2 linked regions of the Xanthocytophaga agilis genome follow. The protein of the gene in region 2 binds, or shares a complex with, the protein of the main gene of each other region. Links are inferred from orthologs where the notes say so. Each region holds a gene or a part of one and is shown on either strand. Other genes may lie near its edges.

Region 1 (4,108 bases), on a different replicon or contig from region 2:
TAATATTTGATAGTCAGTATTTTATGATATGATTTATTGAATATTGACAATGCCTGTGAACACAAGTTTACAGACATATTTGTTAGATCTGAACACAATTTTATTTTTTTCAGAAAAAAGTGTAATTTCGCTGTCAAAATAAGCGAAAAGTAGTACAAAACCAATCCATTGAAAACCAAAGAAATATACTTGATCAGGCACGGTGAAACCGATTATAACCGGAAAGGCATCGTGCAAGGTAGTGGAGTAGATACTGATTTGAACGATTTAGGCCGTAGCCAGGCTCAGGCGTTTTTTGAGAAATATCAACACATTCCCTTTAAAAAGGTTTATACTTCTGTATTAAAGCGTGCCATCCAATCTGTATCCGGATTTCTTTCTTTGGGGCTTCCTCATGAAAAATATGCAGGACTGAATGAGATTTCCTGGGGCCACCGGGAAGGGCAGCGAATCACTCCGGAAGAAGATGCCTATTATCATTCTGTTTTGGCTGCGTGGGCCGATGGCGAAGACTATCTGCGAATTGATGGAGGGGAAAGTCCTGCAGATGTACAGGCTCGTCAAAAGCCTGTTATTGATACGATTATTTCCCGTCCTGAAGAAGATGTTATTCTGATATGTATGCATGGCCGGGCTATGCGTATACTGTTAAGCATGTTAGCTGAAACACCCTTGAAAGACATGGACCAATATGAGCATACTAATCTATGTTTATACAAACTGGAATACGATGGTAAAAAATTTTCGATTGTTGCCCATAATGATATTCAGCATTTGCATAAACTGACACATTTAATGCATTAATTCTATACAGAGTAAATGGGCAGATGAATATATGAGTAAAATGAAAACAATCTTTTGAAAGTTGGATCTGTTATATTTACTCCACTTTTCAGTATTCATCTATTCTTTTTTACTTTGCTTACCAAACGCATTATTCCCTGTCTTGATATCAAAGATGGTCGCACTGTTAAAGGGACCAACTTTGTCAATCTTCGCGATGCGGGTGATCCCGTAGAGCTTGCCCAACGTTATGCCCAGGAGGGAGCCGATGAACTGGTATTTCTGGATATTACGGCTACAGTAGATAACCGTAAAACATTAATTGATCTGGTAACTCGGGTAGCTGCTGTTGTAGATATTCCCTTCACAGTAGGTGGGGGGATTGGCTCTATTGCTGATGTATCAGCTTTATTGCAGGCTGGTGCTGATAAAGTTTCTATTAATTCAGCTGCTGTTCGTACCCCTAACCTTGTCGATGAACTATCAAGAGAATTTGGAAGCCAATGCATTGTGGTCGCTATTGATACCCGTAATGTAGATGGCGAAGAGATTGTTCATACACATGGAGGGCGTAAACCTACTGATAAGTCTACCATTCCTTGGGCTAAAGAGGTAGAATCCCGGGGTGCTGGCGAAATTCTACTTACCTCTATGGATACCGATGGCACCAAAGCCGGATTTGCTTTAGAGGTTACCCGTATCCTTTCCGAAGGCCTTTCCATTCCTGTAATTGCTTCTGGTGGAGCGGGTACAATGGAACATTTTAAAGATATATTTACTGTGGGAAAAGCAGATGCTGCACTTGCTGCCAGTATCTTTCACTTTCAGGAAATTGAAATCCCTGTTTTAAAACACTACCTGCAATCTGCAGGAATCACAATGAGACTGTAGGTAGCCTATTTCCAGAATTTATTCAAATCACTGATTTACTTTATATGACTATAAATTTTGATAAACAGAATGGATTGGTACCTGTAGTTGTGCAGGATTCTGTGACACAAAAAGTTCTGATGCTGGGATATATGAACCAGGAGGCATACGAAAAAACGGTTCAAGAGAAAATAATAACCTTTTTTAGTCGCAGTAAAAACAGGTTATGGACCAAAGGAGAAACATCTGGACATTTTCTGCATGTCAATGAGATCAAAATTGACTGTGATCAGGATACTATTCTGATTCGGGCAACTCCTGACGGACCTACCTGTCACACAGGGGCAGACACATGCTTTAATGAGGAAAATAAGCAGAAGGGCTTATTTCTGAATCACCTTCAATCCATTATCAGGCAGCGTAAAGGAACATCACCTGAAGAATCCTACACTGCCAAGCTGTTTTCCAGAGGAATTAATAAAATAGCTCAGAAAGTAGGAGAGGAGGCTGTAGAGATTGTAATTGAGGCGAAGGATGATAATCTGGATCTGTTTAAAAATGAGGCTGCTGATTTGCTATTTCATTTTCTGGTATTGCTTGAGGCTAAAAACGTAGATTTGGATGAAGTAGTAGATGTATTGCAGCAAAGACATGCTGCTAAGAAATAAAAGCCTATTTTATGCATTTTTAAAAAAGGCCTTTATGCTTGTAAAGCATGAAGGCCTTTTTTGTTTGAAGTGTAGACTTTTATCGTGATAGATATTTCTGAACCTGAGACTTAAAATAGGATGTATATCGGAGTGCATCTGCACTATTGAAATGTAATCCATCAGTAGTCTGATAATCTGCACAGGAAGGCTGGGTAATATAGTAATATTTTTTTTTGCTGAAATATTGGTAAAAACTTGATCTTACTACATTTGATACAGGTGAATGGCATAAACGTTCGTGAATAGGCATTTCAAAAAATACAATGTCCACTTTTTTTGAATTCAAGTAGTTAATAATAGTATTTAATTTTTCAAATCTTTCTTGGATAAGTTTTTCCTGAGGTATCACAGAATAATTCTGTATTTCATTACTCAACATCTTTTCGAATAATGCTGGTGATAAAGCGGAAACTAACGGTTTATCTGTTGAATTTTTGATGCTTTCAAATTTGGTAAGGATATTCTGGGTTACATTTTTTTCCAGATAATGTCCAAAGACAGCCATAGGCTGTTGTCCATCTCGAAAAGCAGGTATAAGCTTCTTTGTATAAAAAGGAATTGGAGAGAATAAATCTTCTTTGAATTGAGTGTTTTCTGGGCGCAATACTAGATTCGTTTCGATAAAGACAGTTTTAGGTAGATTGCCTTTTTCTAGTATAAGATTTAGGCCATCAAATATACTTAAGCCAGAAAAAGATAAATTATCAAAATGTGAGAGGCTATCCATCAAAAGTTTGGCAGATAAAGAAGATCCAACTATTACATTTGCTTCAGTACTTGTTTTATACACGTAATTCTGTGCTTTAATAATATTTTCTTGCCAGATATGCTGAACTATATGCGGCTCTTTAAAAAGTTTTATACTTAATATATATATGATGAGCAGAAACAAGGTGAAAAGTAAAGTTTTTCTTTTCATATAGAAACAATTAAATTATTTATGTAAGAGTGCAAGCTTATTTACGGATAATTAAAACTGAAAGTATATGAATGCACCGGGGGAGCCACTATTTATTAGAATGAAAAATAACATAATTCCATAAAAAATGTAATCATATTTTTGGGTTGTTATTTTCTGCCATTTTAGTAAATAAAAAATATGATAGAAGACAACAGGTGAAGAATACAGAATTATATATGTAATGATTTGAGCATTGTCTCTATATGCATAATTTGATGCTACATTCTTAAGAAACTCTGCTACATGATGTATGTTGGAAAGTTTAAAAAATAACCAGCCAAGGCTAACTAGACTAAATACAAATATTCCGCATATAACATTTGTGAATTTGGTAGACTTAACTCTTAAATTGTCTTTATAAAGTCGTTCTATTGCTAGAGCAACTCCATGAAAAGTTCCCCATATAGCATAAGACCAGGCTGCACCATGCCATAACCCTCCTAAAAACATAGTTATTAATAGGTTAATATATGTTCTCAATTTTCCTTTTCGGTTTCCCCCTAAAGGAATATAAAGATATTCTTTTAAAAAAGATGAAAGTGATATATGCCATCTTCGCCAGAATTCAGAGAAAGACGTAGAGATATACGGAAAGTTGAAATTTGCTATAAAATCATATCCAAACAGTTTGGCCATGCCTATAGCTATTATAGAATAACCCGCAAAGTCAGCGAAAATCTGGCAGGAGTAGCCAAATAACATGGTAAGGAGGGATAGAGAAGAAAATGCCTGAAATGATGGATAGCGCATCCAAAACGTAAAATCTTTTAAATTATCTGCAACA
Region 2 (5,536 bases):
AGATACTGTTCCATCCGGCCAGATTGTGATTTGACAATGTCACGAACCTCCTTACTGATCTCCTTAAATTCGTCTTGTACCTCTTTAGCAGTTCCCTTAGGTAGTGATTTGAACTTACGATTGTCTTCATCAAAAAAAGCCAGTTTGAAATCTGTATCAATAAAGGCTCGATATTCCTGGTCTTTTGCCAAAAAGGACTTAAACAAGCCTTCAAATCCAAAATCAGGAATGATACTATCTGCCAATTCATAAAAGCTGATATTCAACTCCTCTGCTGCAATCTTAAAGGCATCCATAGCAGCAGCACCTACATTCCGGTTTTTGCTCTTGTATTTACGTGACAGAAACTCTACTGCCCGAAGTGCTTTGTTGGAGCCAATCAATGCCAGAGCCTGCACAGTATACTCTCCCATCTTTCCTCTGTTTGCCTCAACCAGTTGATTTACCTGTGCTTTCAACTTATCTACCAGATCATCGTTTCCTAATAATCCAGCTAACGCCAGTAAATATTTTTGCTTTGAGTCAGACCCTTTCTGGATAAATAATTCATATAGTTTTTTTGCAAAGTCACCACTTTTTTCACGATCTAGTTGTAATAGCAAAGGTTTAGCCTCTATGTCAGGACGAATATCTTTCGAACGTCCCATACGATATAACAGAAAACGTATCGTGTTTTCATCTAGCTGGTCACCTGATTTGTAATACAAGGCAGGTAGATCTTTTTCCAGCAACCAGTCTTCAACAGGCCTCTCAATCTTACCTCGTTTTTTGGTTGCAGCAACCATATCTTTTATTGTTTCTTCTGAAGCACCTTCAAATAACTTCTCGCCTAATGCCTGCAACATCACATCTCGTGCTTCATCATTTTTTTCAGCATTCAGGGCATTACTCAATATAGATTTAGCCGTATCTGTTCCAATTAGAGACAAAATCAACGCTCCGGCCTGACGTACATCCCCTTTTTTATCAGCCAGCAGCTGTTCTGCTTTCGCAATAGAAGAATCTCCCAATTTGCTCAGTGTTACAGCTACAATCTCACGCAATCGTTTGGATTTGTGTCTGGTCAAAGCCCATACTTTTTCCTCATGACGTTTATAGTCATGCTTAGACAGTATTCCCAGAAGGGTTCGGAAATAATCACTGTCTACCTTTCCTGGATCAGCGTAAATACCTTCTATCAAAATATCTACAGCATCACCCTGCAGATGTTTTTCAAGCGTTGTTAAAAACTCACTTTTGACACTTGTATTGTCTTTTAAGTATTCTACAGCAGCAGTCTTGGCATTTACTGGATCTTTTTCCAGCAGATAGTCTATAATATAGACACTATACGGAATGTACTTCCAGTATTCATTGGGGTTGGCAGGAGGTATACGCTTACTACCTTCACTATAATACCAGTAACCAGTAGGTATAGGATTAGGATTGGCCTCCTTCTTCTGAGTAATCAGATAAGTAAAGCCAGCCTCCAGACGTTTTGGCTCATATTCATCAGGTAAATGTTTAGCTAGAGCTTCAAATGCTTCATAGGTAGAAGCAGCCCCAATTCCTCCTGCATGTAATGCTTTTTTGATAGCAGGCTCATACTTTTGAGCATTGTGTTGTAGTAATAGCTCAATATTACTTACACTGATATATGTCTGTGAATAGTATCCATTGTATACTTCCAGAAAATTCTCTATCCGATCTTCAACTGTTTGCTCACGATGTTTTAGAAGGAATCCCAATAGAGTATTCAGACTGCTATCATTATTTGATTTAACCCATCCCAGGATCTGACTCTCTTTCTTAGGTAAAAAGGACAATACATACTCTCCCACACCGGTAAGCCCACCTTCTCTGTCCATCAATACATATTTTAACTCACTGATTGTATCTTCTAAAATACAAGCATCATTCAACCCATTCCGTTTAAGTTCGTCTACAACTAGCGGGAAATAATTCTTTTGTGGATATTCTCTGATCACCTCCTCTACCCAATCCATGAAACGACGTCCGAAATAGTAATCAGGGTTAGGCTTACCTTTTTGCCAGTTTTGATCATGCTGCACAATAAGCTTGATAATATTTTTATCCATCTCTGTCCAGGCGTCAGGCAAATTGAGCAGATTCACAGCACTTGAGAAATACCATGCATGGTGATTATTTAGTTGTGGCATAGTAGAAGTACCACCACTCACATAATCCAGAATCTCCTGAGCTAGTTGCGGAAGGTCACTGTACCATTTGGAATACTGTTCCATCTGTTCAAGAAACTGCTCGGGAGTAATTTTCTGATAAGACATAAAAATGAAGATTAGGTAAAATATAATTTGAATATAAGTGTTTGTGAATAAGGAAAATAACTGATTCTGAAAGCTAACTAATACCTTACTGGCAAGAATAAGTAGTAGTTCTGTTCATATTGGCAGTTCAAAAGTAGCTACAAATATCCAACAAACAAATATTTTAATAACTATTTTAAATAAAAATTACCAATACAAATAAAAATATAATTAACAACTCAAGATGTAGTCTTTATACGTAAAATATAGTAGGTAGATACCTTAAAATATATCCCAAACAAAAAGCCGCTTTGTCGGCGGCTTTTTGTTTGGGATATATGTGTTCACCTATGTTATAACTTCAGAAAGTTTTCCAGAATACTGGCACCTACCTTACTACTAATCTCTGCATGAAACTGCGCAGCATAAAAATTATCTTTATGCAACATAGCAGAATATTCAACACCATAGTCTGTTTTGGCAACTGTATACTCACACAAAGGAGCATAGTAGCTATGGTTATAATATACATAGGAATGTTCCTTTAATCCGGTACAAAGTGGATTTTGAAACTGATAAATATCATTCCAACCCGTTTGTGGTACTTTAATGCCATTTACAGGAGGAAAACGTTTTACATCTATATCAAATATACCCAAACATTCTGTATCATTTTCTTCTGAATACCGGCACATCAGTTGCATTCCTACACATGTTCCCAATACAGGTTGTGTCAGAGAAGGAATAACTTTATCTAATCCCTTGGCTTTTAAATAAGTCATAGTAGAGCTAGCCTCTCCTACTCCTGGAAAGATAACCTTGTCAACTTTTCGCAGTGTTTCTTCATTATCTGTATAGATAGGCTCAACTCCTAAACGGCGTAAAGCATAAATAACAGATTGAACGTTTCCTGCGTTGTATTTAATAATAGCTACTTCCATAAATTCAATAATTAGGCAAGCCATACTGTCGCCTGATGAACAATATACAAAAATAGCATCATTCCGACAGGCAAACAAATGATTTTCCGACAGAGCGTATTATTGATGCATCAGATTTTCTTCAGCGATAGCTTCAACAAGCAATCGTTCAACCTCACTCACTGAGTTATACAGTTGCTCATACGACTCTATTACAAAATACTGATCCTGGAAACGTTCTTTTATATAAGGTGTTTGAAGGATTGTTTTCACATCATAAGTAATTCTCCGGGGAGTAGTATCATTCAGAGAATAATGAGTCTCCCCTTTAGATGATAAAATACCAGCCCCATAAATCCGTAGCTCACCATTTTCCCGAATCAGCCCAAATTCTACCGTATACCAATACAACCGGGAAATAAGTTCGATAGCATACGGATTATCAATAAACCGAAGGGCTATACGACTCAGATCAGCCAGAAAATTGCATAAGTGGGGATTAGTTAATAATGGAACATGTCCAAATACATCATGAAACATATCTGGCTCTTCCAAATAATCCAGTTGATCCATACGTCGTAGCCAGGTGCTGGAAGGAAAATATCGGTTTTCCAGCAATTCAAAAAATTCTTTATTCGGAATCAAACCTGCTACGACATGTAGCTTCCAGCCTGTATAACTGGACAATACTGTATTTACCTGTTCAAACTCAGGTATCTGATGTGCTGTAAAGCCAATACGTTTGATACCTTCCAGGTATTCGTCTGTTGCCATACCGGGCAATTGAGCAATCTGTCGCTCAAATAATATACGCCAAACTCCAAAATCTTCGGAGGTATACTTTTCATATTCCTGTTTCATCGTTGATAGAATTTAATTGTTTGTCGATGCTGACCATTTTTCATAGATAGGTACGGTTCGCTCTTGTCTATGCACTCAATGCCATAGATTACTTATTCATTCTATTAATTTTTGATTCAGACGAGTACTTCCAGCTTCTGCGTTTATAACGTATAACAGCCCGGTACTATTAATACGTTTTCCAGAATAAAAATATTCACAGAATTAATAGAATTTTTTCACACATTCCCAGCTAGCATGAAAATAAAAAAGCCTGACCCCTTTTTCGGATCAGGCTTCTGTATATTTGTGTGAAAATCGTCAAGTTTTACACAAACAACCCTACTCTCCGAAAAAGGTCTTCCCGGTAGCCGTAGTAATAATAATATTGGTTGCTTGTACGAATCATAATGGCAAAGGTAATAGAATCGTTTTATATCTTCCAACAAACCTGAACTTAAAATTTTTTCCTCAGGCAGTGATAGGTATACCTTTGATGCCCTGCACAAAATCTGTAATATCCGTTTTCAGGTCATTGCTTTGCTCCAACACTTTGATAAATGCACTTCCAATGATAGCCCCATTCGCATACTGACAAGCTTTTGTAAAGGAACTGTGATTAGAAATACCAAATCCAATCAGAGTAGGATTGGTTAGATTCATTTGTTGCACCCGTTTAAAATAAACTTCTTGTTCCTCTGCAATACCAGACTTGGCCCCGGTAATGCTGGCCGATGACACCATATAAATAAAGCCTTTGGATACTTCATCAATCTGACGGATACGACTTTCAGAAGTCTGGGGCGTAATGAGAAATATATTCAGAAGATTATTTTTCTCAAATACACTTTTATAGGAATCCAGATATTCATACATAGGCAGATCTGGCAGGATAAGGCCGTCTATACCTATTTCCTGACACTTTTCACAAAATCTCTCCACTCCATATTGTACCACAGGATTCAGATATCCCATCAGTAAAATAGGCACCTGTGTATACTGACGAATACCTTCCAGTTGTTCAAACAATTTTTTCAATGACATGCCATTCTCCAGTGACTTATCATTACTAGCCTGAATCGTAGGGCCATCCGCTACAGGATCAGAGTAAGGCATTCCGATTTCAATGATATCGGCTCCTGCATCAGCAAGTGTCTGAAGAATCAAACGGGTATCTTCCAGCTGTGGAAAACCTGCTGTAAAATAGACATTCAGGATGTCATTTTTCTTCTGCTCAAATAGCTGTATAATACGATTAGTCATGGTATGTAAAAGTAGAATGAACAAAATAATACTGGCACTGAACACAAACGACCAGACGACAGAAGCGGAAGTATCCTGAACGCTTTTCAAAATTACAGGATAAAAAGCAGTTTTCCATAAAAGCGAGTATTTTTGCGACAGTTAAGTTTTTCACCTTAAAGAGATATCATTTTGCCTGTACTGGAGTCTATCACTCGTTTGGTTCAGATCTGCGCCCGGAAAGCAGTTACAGAATTTATTATTTCGCCT

Evidence for each region.
Region 1: the proteins of hisH (region 2) and hisF are in contact, whole or in part, in a crystal structure (PDB 6RU0), measured with the Thermotoga maritima proteins. The link is inferred for Xanthocytophaga agilis from one-to-one orthologs. Residues at the interface, in WP_004080484.1 of Thermotoga maritima: Asn15, Arg18, Arg22, Arg117, Leu118, Pro119, His120, Met121, Gly122, Trp123, Asn124, Asn134, Gly135, Tyr136, Tyr138, Val140, Tyr158, Glu180, Lys181, Ser182, Ser183, Lys184, Ile185; in WP_004080486.1 of Thermotoga maritima: Met1, Leu2, Ala3, Arg5, Ser40, Glu41, Asp45, Glu46, Ala70, Glu71, Ile73, Asp74, Ile75, Pro76, Phe77, Asp98, Lys99, Ser122, Gln123, Glu161, Thr195, Leu196, Asn247, Arg249, Glu251.

The regions. Positions count from the first base shown.
Region 1 is NZ_JASJOU010000001.1:301,670-305,777, forward strand. What follows is about bases 1-2,796. They hold hisF (imidazole glycerol phosphate synthase subunit HisF), read left to right. Parts: upstream 1-918; coding sequence 919-1,674; downstream 1,675-2,796. Other genes in these bases: QNI22_RS01135 (histidine phosphatase family protein), read left to right, coding at 169-804; hisIE (bifunctional phosphoribosyl-AMP cyclohydrolase/phosphoribosyl-ATP diphosphatase HisIE), read left to right, coding at 1,719-2,321; QNI22_RS01150 (hypothetical protein), read right to left, coding at 2,401-2,796. In the rest of the region: more of QNI22_RS01150, read right to left, coding at 2,797-3,153; QNI22_RS01155 (MBOAT family O-acyltransferase), read right to left, coding at 3,334-4,108.
Region 2 is NZ_JASJOU010000002.1:265,344-270,879, forward strand. The notes cover bases 1,412-4,323. They hold hisH (imidazole glycerol phosphate synthase subunit HisH), read right to left. Parts: upstream 3,206-4,323; coding sequence 2,618-3,205; downstream 1,412-2,617. Other genes in these bases: QNI22_RS07890 (DUF4132 domain-containing protein), read right to left, coding at 1,412-2,285; QNI22_RS07900 (phenylalanine 4-monooxygenase), read right to left, coding at 3,305-4,045. Outside these bases: more of QNI22_RS07890, read right to left, coding at 1-1,411; trpA (tryptophan synthase subunit alpha), read right to left, coding at 4,496-5,287; menD (2-succinyl-5-enolpyruvyl-6-hydroxy-3-cyclohexene-1-carboxylic-acid synthase), read left to right, coding at 5,459-5,536. UniProt on the Escherichia coli protein: IGPS catalyzes the conversion of PRFAR and glutamine to IGP, AICAR and glutamate. The HisH subunit catalyzes the hydrolysis of glutamine to glutamate and ammonia as part of the synthesis of IGP and AICAR.